Collimonas fungivorans Ter331: one gene and its partners. The protein of the gene in region 3 interacts with the protein of the main gene of each other region in a pairwise test. Links are inferred from orthologs where the notes say so. Each region holds a gene or a part of one and is shown on either strand. Other genes may lie near its edges. The genes, in order: nth, groL and aceE.

Evidence for each region.
Region 1: the proteins of aceE (region 3) and nth interact in binary tests that used the Escherichia coli proteins (3 or more experiments, as listed by UniProt). The link is inferred for Collimonas fungivorans Ter331 from one-to-one orthologs.
Region 2: the proteins of aceE (region 3) and groL interact in binary tests that used the Escherichia coli proteins (3 or more experiments, as listed by UniProt). The link is inferred for Collimonas fungivorans Ter331 from one-to-one orthologs.

Annotation. Positions count from the first base shown.
Region 1 is NC_015856.1:2,989,589-2,994,028, reverse strand. What follows is about bases 699-3,670. They hold nth (endonuclease III), read right to left. Parts: upstream 2,524-3,670; coding sequence 1,873-2,523; downstream 699-1,872. Other genes in these bases: CFU_RS12975 (polyhydroxyalkanoate depolymerase), read right to left, coding at 3,354-3,670; rsxB (electron transport complex subunit RsxB), read right to left, coding at 2,533-3,258; CFU_RS12990 (VIT1/CCC1 transporter family protein), read right to left, coding at 1,170-1,868; CFU_RS12995 (DUF1841 family protein), read right to left, coding at 739-1,164. Outside these bases: CFU_RS13000 (CusA/CzcA family heavy metal efflux RND transporter), read left to right, coding at 1-639; more of CFU_RS12975, read right to left, coding at 3,671-4,440. UniProt on the Escherichia coli protein: DNA repair enzyme that has both DNA N-glycosylase activity and AP-lyase activity. The DNA N-glycosylase activity releases various damaged pyrimidines from DNA by cleaving the N-glycosidic bond, leaving an AP (apurinic/apyrimidinic) site.
Region 2 is NC_015856.1:4,361,338-4,365,644, forward strand. What follows is about bases 1,006-3,844. They hold groL (chaperonin GroEL), read left to right. Parts: upstream 1,006-1,518; coding sequence 1,519-3,171; downstream 3,172-3,844. Other genes in these bases: groES (co-chaperone GroES), read left to right, coding at 1,117-1,410; CFU_RS19395 (methionine ABC transporter ATP-binding protein), read left to right, coding at 3,504-3,844. In the rest of the region: more of CFU_RS19395, read left to right, coding at 3,845-4,307.
Region 3 is NC_015856.1:4,149,405-4,154,145, forward strand. The notes cover bases 822-4,094. They hold aceE (pyruvate dehydrogenase (acetyl-transferring), homodimeric type), read right to left. Parts: upstream 3,719-4,094; coding sequence 1,022-3,718; downstream 822-1,021. Other genes in these bases: aceF (dihydrolipoyllysine-residue acetyltransferase), read right to left, coding at 822-881. In the rest of the region: more of aceF, read right to left, coding at 1-821; CFU_RS18510 (excinuclease ATPase subunit), read right to left, coding at 4,162-4,608; glycerol-3-phosphate 1-O-acyltransferase PlsY, read right to left, coding at 4,674-4,741. UniProt on the Escherichia coli protein: Component of the pyruvate dehydrogenase (PDH) complex, that catalyzes the overall conversion of pyruvate to acetyl-CoA and CO(2).

The DNA of each region.
Region 1 (4,440 bases), 1.2 Mb from region 3 along the record:
TCGTTTGTGGCCGAGACCGAGGCCAAGCTGCAGCAGCAGGTCAAGATCCCGTCCGGCTACTGGACCAGCTGGGGCGGCCAGTTTGAACAGTTGCAGTCGGCCAGCCAGCGCTTGCAGATCGTGATCCCGGTGGCGTTGCTGCTGGTGTTCACGCTGCTGTTCGCCATGTTCGGCAATATCAAGGATGGCTTGCTGGTGTTCAGCGGCATCCCGTTCGCCTTGACCGGCGGCATCGTCGCCTTGTGGCTGCGCGGGATTCCCTTGTCGATTTCGGCGGCTGTCGGTTTCATTGCCCTGTGCGGGGTGGCGGTGCTGAACGGCCTGGTGATGATCGCCTTTATCCGCAGCCTGCGTGAAGAAGGCCGCGGCCTGGACGCGGCGATCCGCGAGGGCGCGCTGACCCGTTTGCGGCCGGTGCTGATGACGGCGCTGGTTGCTTCCCTGGGGTTTGTGCCGATGGCGATTGCCACCGGCACCGGGGCGGAAGTGCAGCGGCCGCTGGCGACAGTGGTGATCGGCGGAATCCTGTCCTCAACCATCCTGACCTTGCTGGTGCTGCCGATACTGTATCAGCTGTTCCATCGCCGTGACGAAGATGAAGAAGGAAAGGTCGTCGAAGAAGCCGTCGTCCAGCACTGAGTTTGCCGAACCGAAGTTCCCTGCCCAACGTCCCCTTGGGTTTGCGCCTGGATTTTATCCAGGCGTTTTTTTTGCCCGGTGCGGTGGCTTGGCGTTGTGTTAAACGCGCTTCCTGACGCAGTCGATATAGGCCGCGCCGTCCGGCGGCAAGCCGCTGCGCTGCGAATTCCAGATCATCTCGCCCAGGCATTCCATGATGTGGTGGTGGGCTTCGTGCTCCGATTGCAGGCGTTGCGTCAGGGCGGTGGCGGCGGCGCGTATGCCGGGCGGCTGGTCGATCGAGATCTGCTCGGCGATCGACAGGTGCATGGACAGATGCAGGAAGGGATTGGTCTGGCCGTTCTCGACCGAATAATCTGCTCCCAGCGCGGCGTCGACGTCTTTCAGGTCGTCGTCATACTCGGGATGCTGTGCCAGCCAGTCGCTGGCGATGGCTTCCAGCGGCGTGAGGATTTCGCCGGCGCGGTGCTTGCGGTAGGTTTCGCAGAAAAAGCGCCGCACGTCGTCTTGGGATGGATTGAACATGATGGTTAACTGATCAGTCTGGCGATGCCGAATGCGACAGCCGCGGCGAGGCCGCCGACCGTCAGGGTTTGCAATGCCGATTTGAAGGCGCCGGTGCCGGTGACGCGGCCTTTCAGGTAGCCGAAGACAAACAGCGCCAGCAGCGTGACCACGGTGGAGGCGGCCAGGGCGCGCGGGATGGATGTCATCAGCATGTAGGGAGCGAGCGGGATCAGGCCGCCGACCAGGTAGGACAGGGCGATGGTGACCGCGCTCTTCCTGGCTGCGGCCGGCTGCGGTTCTTCCAGGCCGAGTTCAAAGCGCATCATGAAATCGCGCCAGGCGACCGGGTTGCGTTCCAGCCCGGCCAGCATCGGTTCGCATTCCTGTTTCGTCACGCCATACTGGGCCATTATATCGATCACTTCCTTGCGCTCGCGGTGCGGCACGTTGAGGATTTCCTGTTCTTCGCGGTCGCGCTCGGCGTAGTAATGCTGGCGCTGGGTGCGCCCCGCCAGGTAGCCGCCCAGGCCCATGGCGATGGAACCGGCGGCGATTTCCGCGACGCCGGCGGTGACCACGATGTCGATCCCGGCAGCTGCGCCGCTGATGCCGGCCGCCAGCGCAAACGGCACCGTCAGGCCGTCGGCCATGCCAATGACGATGTCGCGCACAGTGTCGCTGGCTTCGAAATGGTGTTCGGTATGCGGATGAGAATGCTGCATGGATTTATATCCCTTTTTCCGGCAACGGCGTTTTCGCCTTGAAATCGCACAGGTCGGCGATGCTGCAGTTCCAGCATAGCGGTTTGCGGGCAATGCAGGTATAGCGGCCATGCAGGATCAGCCAGTGATGGGCGTCCAGCAGGAACTCGGCCGGCACCAGCTTCATCAGCTTGTGCTCGACTGCCTCCACATCCTTGCCGGGCGCGATGCCGGTGCGGTTGGAGACACGGAAGATATGGGTGTCGACCGCAATCGTCGGCACCCCGAAAGCGGTGTTCAGTACCACGTTGGCAGTCTTGCGGCCGACCCCGGGCAGCGCTTCCAGCTGTTCGCGGGTGCGCGGCACCTGGCCGTCATGCAAGGCCACCAGCATGCGGCAGGTTTCGATCACATTCTTGGCCTTGGTGCGATACAGGCCGATGGTCTGGATATACGGAATCAGGCCGTCGATGCCGAGTGCGTAGATCTGCGCCGGCGTATTGGCGACCGGGTACAGCTTGCGCGTCGCCTTGTTGACCGAGACATCGGTGGCTTGCGCCGACAGGATCACCGAGATCAGCAATTCAAACGGCGTGGTGTATTCCAGTTCGGTGGTCGGGTGCGGCAGGGCGGCGCGCAGGCGGGTGAATATTTCCCGGCGTTTATTTGCATTCATGGGCGGCATTCATGGCGAGTCCTTGGCAGCCTCTTCGGCTTGTTGTTCTTTCTTCAGCCGGGCCCGTTCGATGGCGGCCTGGATGATGGCTTTCTTGCGCTGCTGTTCTGCTTGCTGTTCAGGTGTCGCCGCCGATTCGGCTGCAACCGCCTTGAGTTTTTCCGCGGCCTTGGCGGCCAGGCGTTCGTCGTTTTCCCGTTTTTCGCGCGCCAGCCTGACCGCACGAAAATCGTGGCGGGCACGTGCTGCATCGGCCTGCTGCTGGGTCCATGCATCCCAGCCGGTGTCCGTGCCGCTGACGTCGACCATGGTGATGCAATCGACCGGGCAAGGCGCTAGGCACAGGTCGCAGCCGGTGCACAGGTCGTTGATCACTGTGTGCATCTGCTTGGCGGCGCCGGCGATGGCGTCGACCGGACAAGCCTGGATGCACAGCGTGCAGCCGATGCAGGCGGCTTCATCGATGACCGCCAGCGGCCGCGGCCGTTCGGCGCCGTTGGCAGGATTGAGCGGGATGACCGGCTGCTGCAGCAGCTGCGCCAGCCGCGCCACGCCTTGCTGGCCCCCCGGCGGACACTGGTTGTAGCCGGCGCTGCCGTCGGCGATGGCTTCGGCATAGGGGCGGCAAGCCGGATAGCCGCACTTGGTGCATTGCGTCTGCGGCAGCAGCGCTTCGATACGATCGGCGAGGGAAGGTGAGGACACGGGCGGCAAGGAGCTTGGTGATGACAACATGGGGCATATTATACCGGGGCCGCGCCAAATGAAAAAAGCCGTTCCCGGCAAGGGAACGGCTCTGGCGGCGGATTTTCCGGACTGAGGCTGTTTGCTTAAGCGTTGTCCTTGATAAAGGCGGTTATCTTCGGGCAAATCAGTTCGCGCCAGCGGCGGCCTGAGAAAATCCCGTAGTGGCCGCATTTCTCGGCGGTGAAATGCTGTTTTTTGCTTTTCGGGATGGAACTGCACAGGCCATGTGCGGCCTGGGTTTGCCCCGGGCCGGAAATGTCGTCCAGTTCGCCTTCGATGGTAAACAGCGCAACGCTCTTGATATCCTGCGGCCGCACCAGCTTGCCTTCGACTTCCCATGTGCCGTGCGGCAGCGAGAAATCCTGGAATACGGTCTTGATGGTTTCCAGATAGTACTCGGCCGGCATGTCCAGCACCGCGTTGTACTCGTTATAGAACTTGCGGTGACTGTCAGCCGACTCGTTGTCGCCTTCGCGCAGGTGCATGTAGAAATCCCAGTGGCTCTGGGCATGGCGGCTCGGATTCATGGCGACGAAGCCGGCATGCTGCAGGAAGCCCGGATAGACCTTGCGGCCGAAACCAGGGTAGTTGGAGGGCACGCTGTAGATCACGGTGTTCTCGAACCAGCTGAACGGCTTTTCGGTGGCCAGGTTGTTGACGTCGGTCGGCGATTCGCGCGGATCGATCGGACCGCCCATCATGGTCATGCTCTTCGGCAGGTGGCTGTCCTTGGCGCTGGCCATCAGCGAAATTGCGGCCAGCACCGGAACGGTCGGCTGGCAGACCGAGACCACGTGCAGGTCCGGTCCCAGCTGGCGGATGAAATCCTGTATGTAATAGATATAGTCGTGCAAATGGAAGGCGCCGTCGCTGGCCGGCACCATGCGGGCGTCGGTCCAGTCGGTGATGTAGACATCGTGTTCCGGCAGCAGGCCGCGCACGGTATCGCGCAGCAGGGTCGAATGATGGCCGGACAAAGGAGCGACCAGCAACACGGTCGGCTGCTTGAGCGCGCCCAGTTCCTTGGCGCTCAGGTCTTTCCTGAAATGCAGCAGGCGGCAGAACGGCTTGGTAGTCGCTACTTCTTCGATGATTGCGACCGTTTTGTCGTTGACCAGCGTGCTGTCGATTTCGAACTCAGGCTTTTCATACTGCTTGCCGAGGCGGTAC
Region 2 (4,307 bases), 210 kb from region 3 along the record:
ATCTCGGGACTGTCTGCAACGTCGCGTCGTGCAGCCACGTTGCCTTCGCTCATGGCATTTCTGAAGCAACTTTAGTTTGTAGGCCATTTCTTATGTGCGGGCACGAGTCAGCGGTCATTGCAGAAATTCTGACTCGAAACCGCCGCCGCAACATAAATTCCGGTACAACATAACGCCGGCTTCAATGCGTTGTTTGAAGACGGTACGATCCGCGAAGCAGCATGCTGGGCGCACATGCGGCGCAAGTTCTACGATCTGCACGCGGCCGGCCGACGGCCTTGACTACCGAAACGTTGCGCCGGATCGCCGAGCTGTATCTGATCGAGGTCGAAATCCGGGGCAAACCGCCCGACGAACGAAGACAGATTCGCCAGGGCCATTCTCGCCCGCTGGTCGACGACCTGGAACGTTGGTTGCACGCCACACTGGAGACGTTGTCGCGCAAGTCCGACACGACGGCGGTGATCCTGTATCTGTGCCTTCATCAATTCCTTTGCGCGGCATAGTTATTCTGACCTTGACGATTTTGCACAGGGGATGACGGCAAGCGCACAATTTTCCTCCACTGCAATCCAAAGAGACCGCCTTGTCGATCAAATTAATCTGATACCGACCGAACGTTCATATCGTGTCGAAATGACGTAAGTCTATTGCCGCATTTTACCACCACAAAAATATTGCAAATTAGAAATAATATTTCGTTCCTTCGTTGGAGAGATTCGATCGCGGTCTCACCAACTCAGCTGTAATGACGTTGTTAGTTCGTAGCGAAAATAAAATAAATTCCAGCTTTAAAAACAAATGAAAACAAATGCAATCGCTTTTTAACATACTGGCCTCACAAAAATACTATAAATCGTTGATTTAATAGAGAAAAAACTTTCGGAGAAATTTAATCGAATTTCGGAGAAATTTAATCGCGGACAGAAGCCGAATGCGGGCTTGAAAAATCGACAGAGCGTCCCTATACTTAGCACTCGTTAGGAGAGAGTGCTAACAATCTCCTCGACCTAGTCACTGTGCGGCGCATCCATATAGCAAAGCAGAGCGGTCAGTCCACTTTGCTGCGATGTTGCTGCAAATACAAATAACCTGTTGAATCTCAAGGAGTCACATATGAATCTTCGTCCTTTGCACGATCGCGTCATCGTCAAGCGTCTCGACCAAGAAACTAAAACTGCATCCGGCATCGTGCTGCCAGACGCTGCTGCTGAAAAGCCGGACCAGGGTGAAGTCCTGGCCGTAGGCAACGGCAAGATCCTGGAGAACGGCAACGTCCGCGCGCTGGCAGTCAAGGTTGGCGACCGCGTTCTGTTCGGCAAATACTCCGGCCAGGCTGTCAAGATCGACGGCCAGGAACTGCTGGTGATGCGCGAAGAAGACTTGTTTGCCGTAGTCGAAGGCAAGTAATTTCGGTTAATCCGGGATTTTCCGACTGACCGGCGCCTGGCGCCCCTTTCGGATCCCTGCGTTATCCAAGCTACACAATCGAATTCAACCTATTCAGGAGAATAAAACATGGCAGCAAAACAAGTAATTTTCGGCGATGAAGCACGCGCCAAGATCGTCAACGGCGTCAACATCCTGGCTAACGCAGTCAAGGTAACGCTGGGTCCTAAGGGCCGTAACGTGGTCCTGGAACGCAGCTTCGGCGCTCCTACCGTTACTAAAGACGGTGTGTCGGTCGCTAAAGAAATCGAACTGAAAGACAAGCTGGAAAACATGGGCGCGCAGCTGGTGAAAGAAGTCGCTTCCAAGACTTCCGACAACGCTGGCGACGGCACCACTACTGCAACCGTGCTGGCGCAAGCCATCGTGCGCGAAGGCTTCAAGTACGTTGCCGCCGGTTTCAACCCGACAGACCTGAAGCGCGGTATCGACAAAGCTGTTGTCGCCATCGTTGCTGAAATCAAGACACTGTCGAAGCCAACTACCACCAGCAAGGAAATCGCTCAAGTCGGTTCGATCTCGGCTAACTCCGACGCTGACATCGGCGAAATCATTGCCAAGGCAATGGACAAGGTCGGCAAAGAAGGCGTGATCACTGTCGAAGACGGCAAGTCGCTGGAAAACGAACTGGACATCGTCGAAGGCATGCAATTCGACCGCGGCTACCTGTCGCCATACTTCATCAACAATCCGGAAAAGCAAGTTGTTGCGCTGGAAAATCCGTTCGTCCTGCTGTTCGACAAAAAAGTATCGAACATCCGTGACCTGCTGCCGATCCTGGAACAAGTCGCCAAGTCGGGCCGTCCTCTGCTGATCATCGCAGAAGATGTCGAAGGCGAAGCGCTGGCTACCCTGGTTGTGAACAACATCCGCGGCATCCTGAAGACTGCAGCTGTCAAGGCCCCAGGCTTTGGCGACCGCCGCAAAGCCATGCTGGAAGACATCGCTATCCTGACCGGCGGCCAAGTGATCGCTGAAGAAGTCGGCCTGACTCTGGAAAAAGCTACTCTGGCTGAACTGGGCCAAGCCAAGCGTATCGAAATCAGCAAGGAAAACACCACCATTATCGACGGCGCCGGCGAAGCCGTCACCATCGAAGCTCGCGTCAAGCAAATCCGTGCGCAGATCGAAGAAGCCTCTTCGGACTACGACCGTGAAAAACTGCAAGAACGCGTTGCCAAGCTGGCTGGCGGCGTTGCGCTGATCCGCGTTGGTGCTGCAACCGAAGTTGAAATGAAAGAAAAGAAAGCCCGCGTTGAAGATGCTCTGCACGCTACCCGTGCAGCAGTAGAAGAAGGCGTTGTGCCAGGCGGCGGCGTTGCATTCCTGCGCGCACGTGCCAACATCAAGGACCTGAAGGGCGACAATGCTGACCAGGAAGCCGGCATCAAGATCGTGCTGCGCGCGATCGAAGAGCCACTGCGCCAGATCGTATTCAACGCTGGCGACGAGCCATCGGTTGTGGTCAACGCAGTCTTGGCTGGCAAGGGCAACTACGGTTACAACGCTGCCGACGGCACTTATGGCGACATGATTGCACTGGGCATCCTGGATCCAACCAAGGTTACCCGTTCGGCACTGCAAAACGCCGCTTCGGTTGCTGCCCTGATCCTGACTACTGAAGCGATGATCGCTGAACAGCCAGAAGACAAGTCGGCTGGCGGCATGCCAGGCGGTATGGGTGGCATGGGCGGTATGGGTGGTATGGACGGCATGATGTAATTACAAAGGCCGGCACTCTTCCGGCCTTTGTAAAACATCTGTTGTTGCTTTATGAAAAAGCCTGCGATGGTTATCCGTCGCGGGCTTTTTTACATCGCGCTCCGTAGTCCGTTAAATGGGGGCGGAGTAATTTTCGCAAAAAACGCGAAAAAAACTCCGACCCCATTTAACTGCGTCTGCGGTGTTTGCATAGACACGACGGTAATAACGCCATGCCTAAATGTTCCTTCCCATGGTTGATAAACGCTTATAAAATAAGCACCTACTAAAATACATAACGGCGGCGAGATTGTTGATGTTTATGCAATCAGCTGCCTTTTTTTCATTCTGAGATGATAGAAATCAAAGCAGTCACCCAGCGCTTCAACGGCGCCCGCGGGCCGGTCGATGCGGTGCGCAACGTCAGCCTGTCGATCCGCAAAGGGGAAATCTTCGGCATCATCGGCCGCAGCGGCGCCGGCAAGAGCACTCTGGTGCGTTGCCTCAACCTGCTGAACCGCCCTACTTCCGGCAACATCATCGTCGACGGCAAGGACCTGACCGCGCTCGACGCCGAACAGCTGCGCGGCGCGCGGCGGGAAATCGGCATGATTTTCCAGCACTTCAACCTGCTGTCGTCGCGCACCGTATACGACAACATCGCGCTGCCGCTGGAACTGGCCGGCTTGTCGAAAAGCGAGATCGCTAAAAAGGTCACGCCGCTGCTGGAACTGGTCGGGCTGACCGCGCTCAAGGACAGTTATCCGGCGCAGATCAGCGGCGGCCAGAAGCAGCGTGTCGGCATCGCGCGGGCCTTGGCGAATGAGCCGAAAGTCTTGTTGTCGGACGAAGCCACCTCGGCGCTCGATCCGGAAACCACCCGCTCTATCCTGGAACTGCTGCGCAAGATCAATCGCGAACTGGGCTTGACCATCGTCTTGATCACGCACCAGATGGAAGTCATCAAGATGATCTGCGACCGCATGGCGGTGATGGAAAGCGGCGAAGTGATCGAGCACGGCGAAGTGCTCGAACTGTTCCGCTCGCCCAAGCACGAAGTCACGCGCGCCCTGATCGGCGACGTGATTGCCCAGGAACTGCCGCAAGGCGTCTTGCAGCGGCTGCGCGCACGGCTGGCGCAGAGCGATGCCGGTAGC
Region 3 (4,741 bases):
TCGAGCGAGGCGTTGAACGCCGGGAATTTCTTCAGCGCGGCGACGCTGGCCTTGATCACGAACGCCAGCATGGTCAGCTTGACTGGCGACTTGGCCTTGGCGAAGCTGTCGTTGGCTTGCTTGCGGAATTCTTCCAGTTCGGTGATATCGGCTTCGTCGAATTGCGTGACGTGCGGGATCATGACCCAGTTGCGATGCAGGTTCGGGCCGCTGAGCTTCTTGATGCGCGACAGCGGCAGCAATTCGGTCGGTCCCTGCTTGCTGAAATCCAGCGACGGCCATGCCAGCAGGTCGAGGCCGACGCCGCTGCCGCCCTTGCCGCCCGCAGCAGCTGCGCTGCCGCTGGCCGCGCCGGAAATCACGCCCTTGACGTAATTCTGCACATCTTCGTGGGTGATGCGGGCCTTGATGCCGGTGCCGGCCACTTTGCTCAGGTCGACGCCCAGTTCGCGCGCGAACTTGCGCACCGACGGCGACGCATGCGGGATGCTGCCGCCGGCTGGCGCCGGAGCTGCTACCGGTGCCGGCGCGGGAGCGGCCGGCGCTGGCTTGTTTTCCGCGACTGGCGCAAGAGCCGGAGCGGCTGCTGCAGGCGCCGCAGCTGGTGCGGCGGCCGCGGCACTAGCCGGCGCCGCTGCGGCAGCATCGGCTTCCAGCACCAGCACCAAAGTGCCTTCCTTGACCTTGTCGCCCAGCTTGACTTTCAATTCCTTGATCACGCCCGCATGGCTGGACGGGATTTCCATGCTGGCCTTGTCGGATTCGACCGTGATCAGCGACTGGTCGACCTTTACCGTGTCGCCGACCTTGACCATCAATTCAATGACTTCAACTTCACTGACGTCGCCGATATCCGGGACTTTGACTTCCACCATACTCATCGCTTAGCTCCATTCATTCTGCCCGCTGTATAACGCGGGCCTGAGTTTCCTTTCAGAAAATTCAGACCCGTGCTGCACAGCCGTGGAAATTTTAATACTGGCTTAGTACTGCTTATTGCTCAGTTATCAAGACCAGTACCTTATTGCGTGACCGGATTCGGTTTCTCCGGATTGATACCATACTTGGTAATCGCATCGGCGACAACCGAGGCTTTGATCTTGCCTTCGTCGGCCAGCGCCTTCAATGCCGCCACCGCCACATAATAACGGTTGACCTCAAAGAATTCACGCAGCTTGGCGCGGGTGTCGGAACGGCCGAAGCCGTCCGTGCCCAGCACCTTGTAGGTACGGCCGGCTGGAACGAAAGCACGCGCCTGCTCAGCGAAGGTACGCATGTAGTCGGTGGAAACGATGATCGGACCGGCGGTGTCTTTCAGGCACTGGGTGATGTGCGCCAGACGCGGTGTTTCGGTCGGATGCAGCATGTTCCAGCGCTCGACGTCCTGGCCGTCGCGGGCCAGCAGGGTGAACGACGGCGCCGACCAGATATCGGCATCGACGCCCCAGTCGCTGGCCAGCAAGGCCGCGCCTTCGATGACTTCGCGCAGGATGGTGCCGGAACCCATCAGCTGCACGCGCAGCTTGCTCTTCTTGCCGCCTTCCTGCAGCAGGTAGAGGCCCTTGATGATGCCCTCTTCCTGGCCTTCCTTCAGGCCCGGATGGCTGTAGTTCTCGTTCATCAGGGTCAGGTAGTAGAACACGTCTTCCTGGTTGGTGACCATGCGGCGCAGGCCGTCATGCATGATGACTGCCACTTCGTGCGAGAAGGTCGGATCGTAAGGCACGCAGTTCGGGATGGTCGACGCCAGCACGTGGCTGTGGCCGTCTTCATGCTGCAAGCCTTCGCCGTTGAGCGTGGTGCGGCCGGCGGTGCCGCCCAGCAGGAAGCCGCGGGCGCGCATGTCGCCGGCTGCCCATGCCAGGTCGCCGATACGCTGCAGGCCGAACATCGAGTAGTAGGTGTAGAACGGGATCATGACCCGATTGTTGGTCGAGTACGAGGTCGCCGCGGCAATCCACGAGCTCATGCCGCCGGCTTCGTTGATGCCTTCCTGCAGAATCTGGCCAGCCTTGTCTTCACGGTAGTACATCACCTGGTCTTTATCGACCGGCTCGTACAGCTGCCCGACCTGGCTGAAAATGCCGATCTGGCGGAACAGGCCTTCCATGCCGAAAGTACGCGACTCGTCGACCATGATAGGCACCACGCGCTGGCCCAGGCTCGGGTCGCGCAGCAGCGTGTTCAGGATGCGTACGTAAGCCTGGGTGGTGGAAATCTCGCGGCCTTCGGCAGTCGGTTCCAGCGCGCCCTTGAATGCCGACAGTTCCGGCACGATCAGCTCTTCGTCGGCCTTCTGGCGGCGTTGCGGCAGATAGCCGCCCAGCGCTTTGCGGCGAGCGTGCAGGTATTGCATTTCCGGGGTGTCGTCGGACGGCTTGAAGAACGGCACGTTCGGCAGCTGGTCGTCGGAAATCGGCAGCTGGAAGCGGTCGCGCATGGCCTTGATGGCTTCGTCGTCCAGCTTCTTGGTGTTGTGCGCGGTATTGCGCGCTTCGCCCGATTTGCCGAAGCCGTAGCCCTTGATGCTCTTGACCAGCAATACGGTAGGCTGGCCCTTGTGTTCTTGCGCCACCTTGAAGGCAGCGTAAATCTTGTGCGGATCGTGGCCGCCGCGGGTCAGGTGCCAGATGTCGTCGTCGGACATCTTGCTGACCAGTTCCAGCAGCTTCGGATGCTTGCCGAAGAAATGCTTGCGCACGAACGCGCCATCTTTCGCCTTGTAGTTCTGGTATTCGCCGTCGACGGTTTCCATCATCACGCGCTGCAGGATGCCTTCCTTGTCGCGCGCCAGCAGGTCGTCCCAGCCTGCGCCCCAGATCACCTTGACCACGTTCCAGCCGGCACCGCGGAAATCGCTTTCCAGTTCCTGGATGATCTTGCCGTTGCCGCGCACCGGACCGTCCAGGCGCTGCAGGTTACAGTTGACCACCATCACCAGGTTGTCGAGGCGTTCGCGGCCGGCCATGCCGATTGCGCCCATCGATTCCGGTTCGTCCATCTCGCCGTCGCCGCAGAAAGCCCAGACCTTGCGGTTGGCGGTATCGGCGATGCTGCGTGCATGCAGGTACTTGAGGAAACGCGCCTGGTAGATCGCCATCAGCGGGCCCAGGCCCATCGATACGGTAGGGAATTGCCAGAAATCCGGCATCAGCTTCGGGTGCGGGTAGGAAGACAGGCCTTTGCCATCGACTTCACGGCGGAAATGCAGCAGTTGCTCTTCAGTCAGGCGGCCTTCGAGGAAAGCGCGGGCATAGACGCCGGGCGACGAGTGGCCCTGGATGTACAGCAGGTCGCCGCCGTGGTTTTCGGAAGGAGCGTGCCAGAAATGGTTGAAGCCGATGCCGAGCATGTTGGCCAGCGAAGCAAAGCTGGACAGGTGGCCGCCGAGGTCGCCGTCGAGACGGTTGGCCTTGACCACCATCGCCATCGCATTCCAGCGCATCCACGAGCGCAGGCGCTCTTCGATCTCCAGATCGCCCGGGCAATGCTCGCCCATGTGGGCAGGGATAGTGTTGACGTAAGCGGTATTGCTGGAAAACGGGATCTGGGCGCCGCGGCGGCGGGCCAGGTCGACCATTCTTTCCATCAGGTAATGGGCGCGTTCAGGACCCTCGGTTTCAATAACAGCTTCGAGCGCGTCCAGCCACTCTTGGGTTTCAATGACATCTGGATCGTTGGCGGCCTGGGCCAAAACCTGGTCGAGCTGGGCTGACATGCTGAGTCTCCTGAATATGTGCGCTTGTCCGATCTGGCACCGGACTGGCGGGTTGGGTCGCAAGCATCTACGTCACTATGTAGACGGGTGCCAAATTCTAACAGGAGTTTTTTTGATTTCCAAATAGCGATATTTGATTTCACAATACGAAAATATGCTGCATAGCAAGACGAACTCACATAAAACAACGCCTATCCCTTTTCAACTTCATGGGATCAGAAAGCCGAATCTCGGACACATTTCTCATGGCGCAATGCAACAATAATTGCATATAAACATCATTAAAATTCGACTTATAGCTAATTCGATATAACAACTGCGGGAAATCTAAGTAAAAAAGCGCTAAACCCAAGATGGCTAGCGCTTTTTTATTTGCCCGGGAAACGACTTCGGCAGGATGCAAGCCGATTATCGGCCTGATCAGCGGCTCTCTTTAGCCGGCTTTATTTGGCGATTCTGGCAAATTCGCCCTTCAAGGCCACGCCAGCCATGATCGCGCCGACATGGCATTCGAATTCGGTGGCGCTGGCATGCTCTACATTGTTATAGTTGCTGACAATATTGACCACCGCATTCGCCCCCAGATCCTGCGCACGCTGTTGCAAATGCAGCATCGCTGACAGAAACACCCAGTTGCAGGCTTTCTCATCGGATTTGCCAAACGCGTTGGTCCTTTGGCTGGTCTTTTCACCACCAAACTTCTCCAACACCTTTGGCGTCCGCTGGTCGCCAAAATAAAAACGGACGCTGTCGCCCAAGCGGCCTTGGGCGTCGTTAACGGCCAACGCTCCTGCAACGGGCAGCATCAGTGTCCGGTCAGCCGCCTGCGCCGATACGGCGCTCAGCAACATGCCAGCGCTCACGGCAGCTATCAGAATCAGCTTCTTCATGTTTTCTCCTTGGATTAATAATTGCCGGGCGCCGACATTCCCGGTTGCGATTTTCCTGGTTATTATCATGCCGCATTACCACTCTTCTTCTTGGCGCCGATGCGGCTTTCCTTGCCGGCCAGCAGGTTGCCGA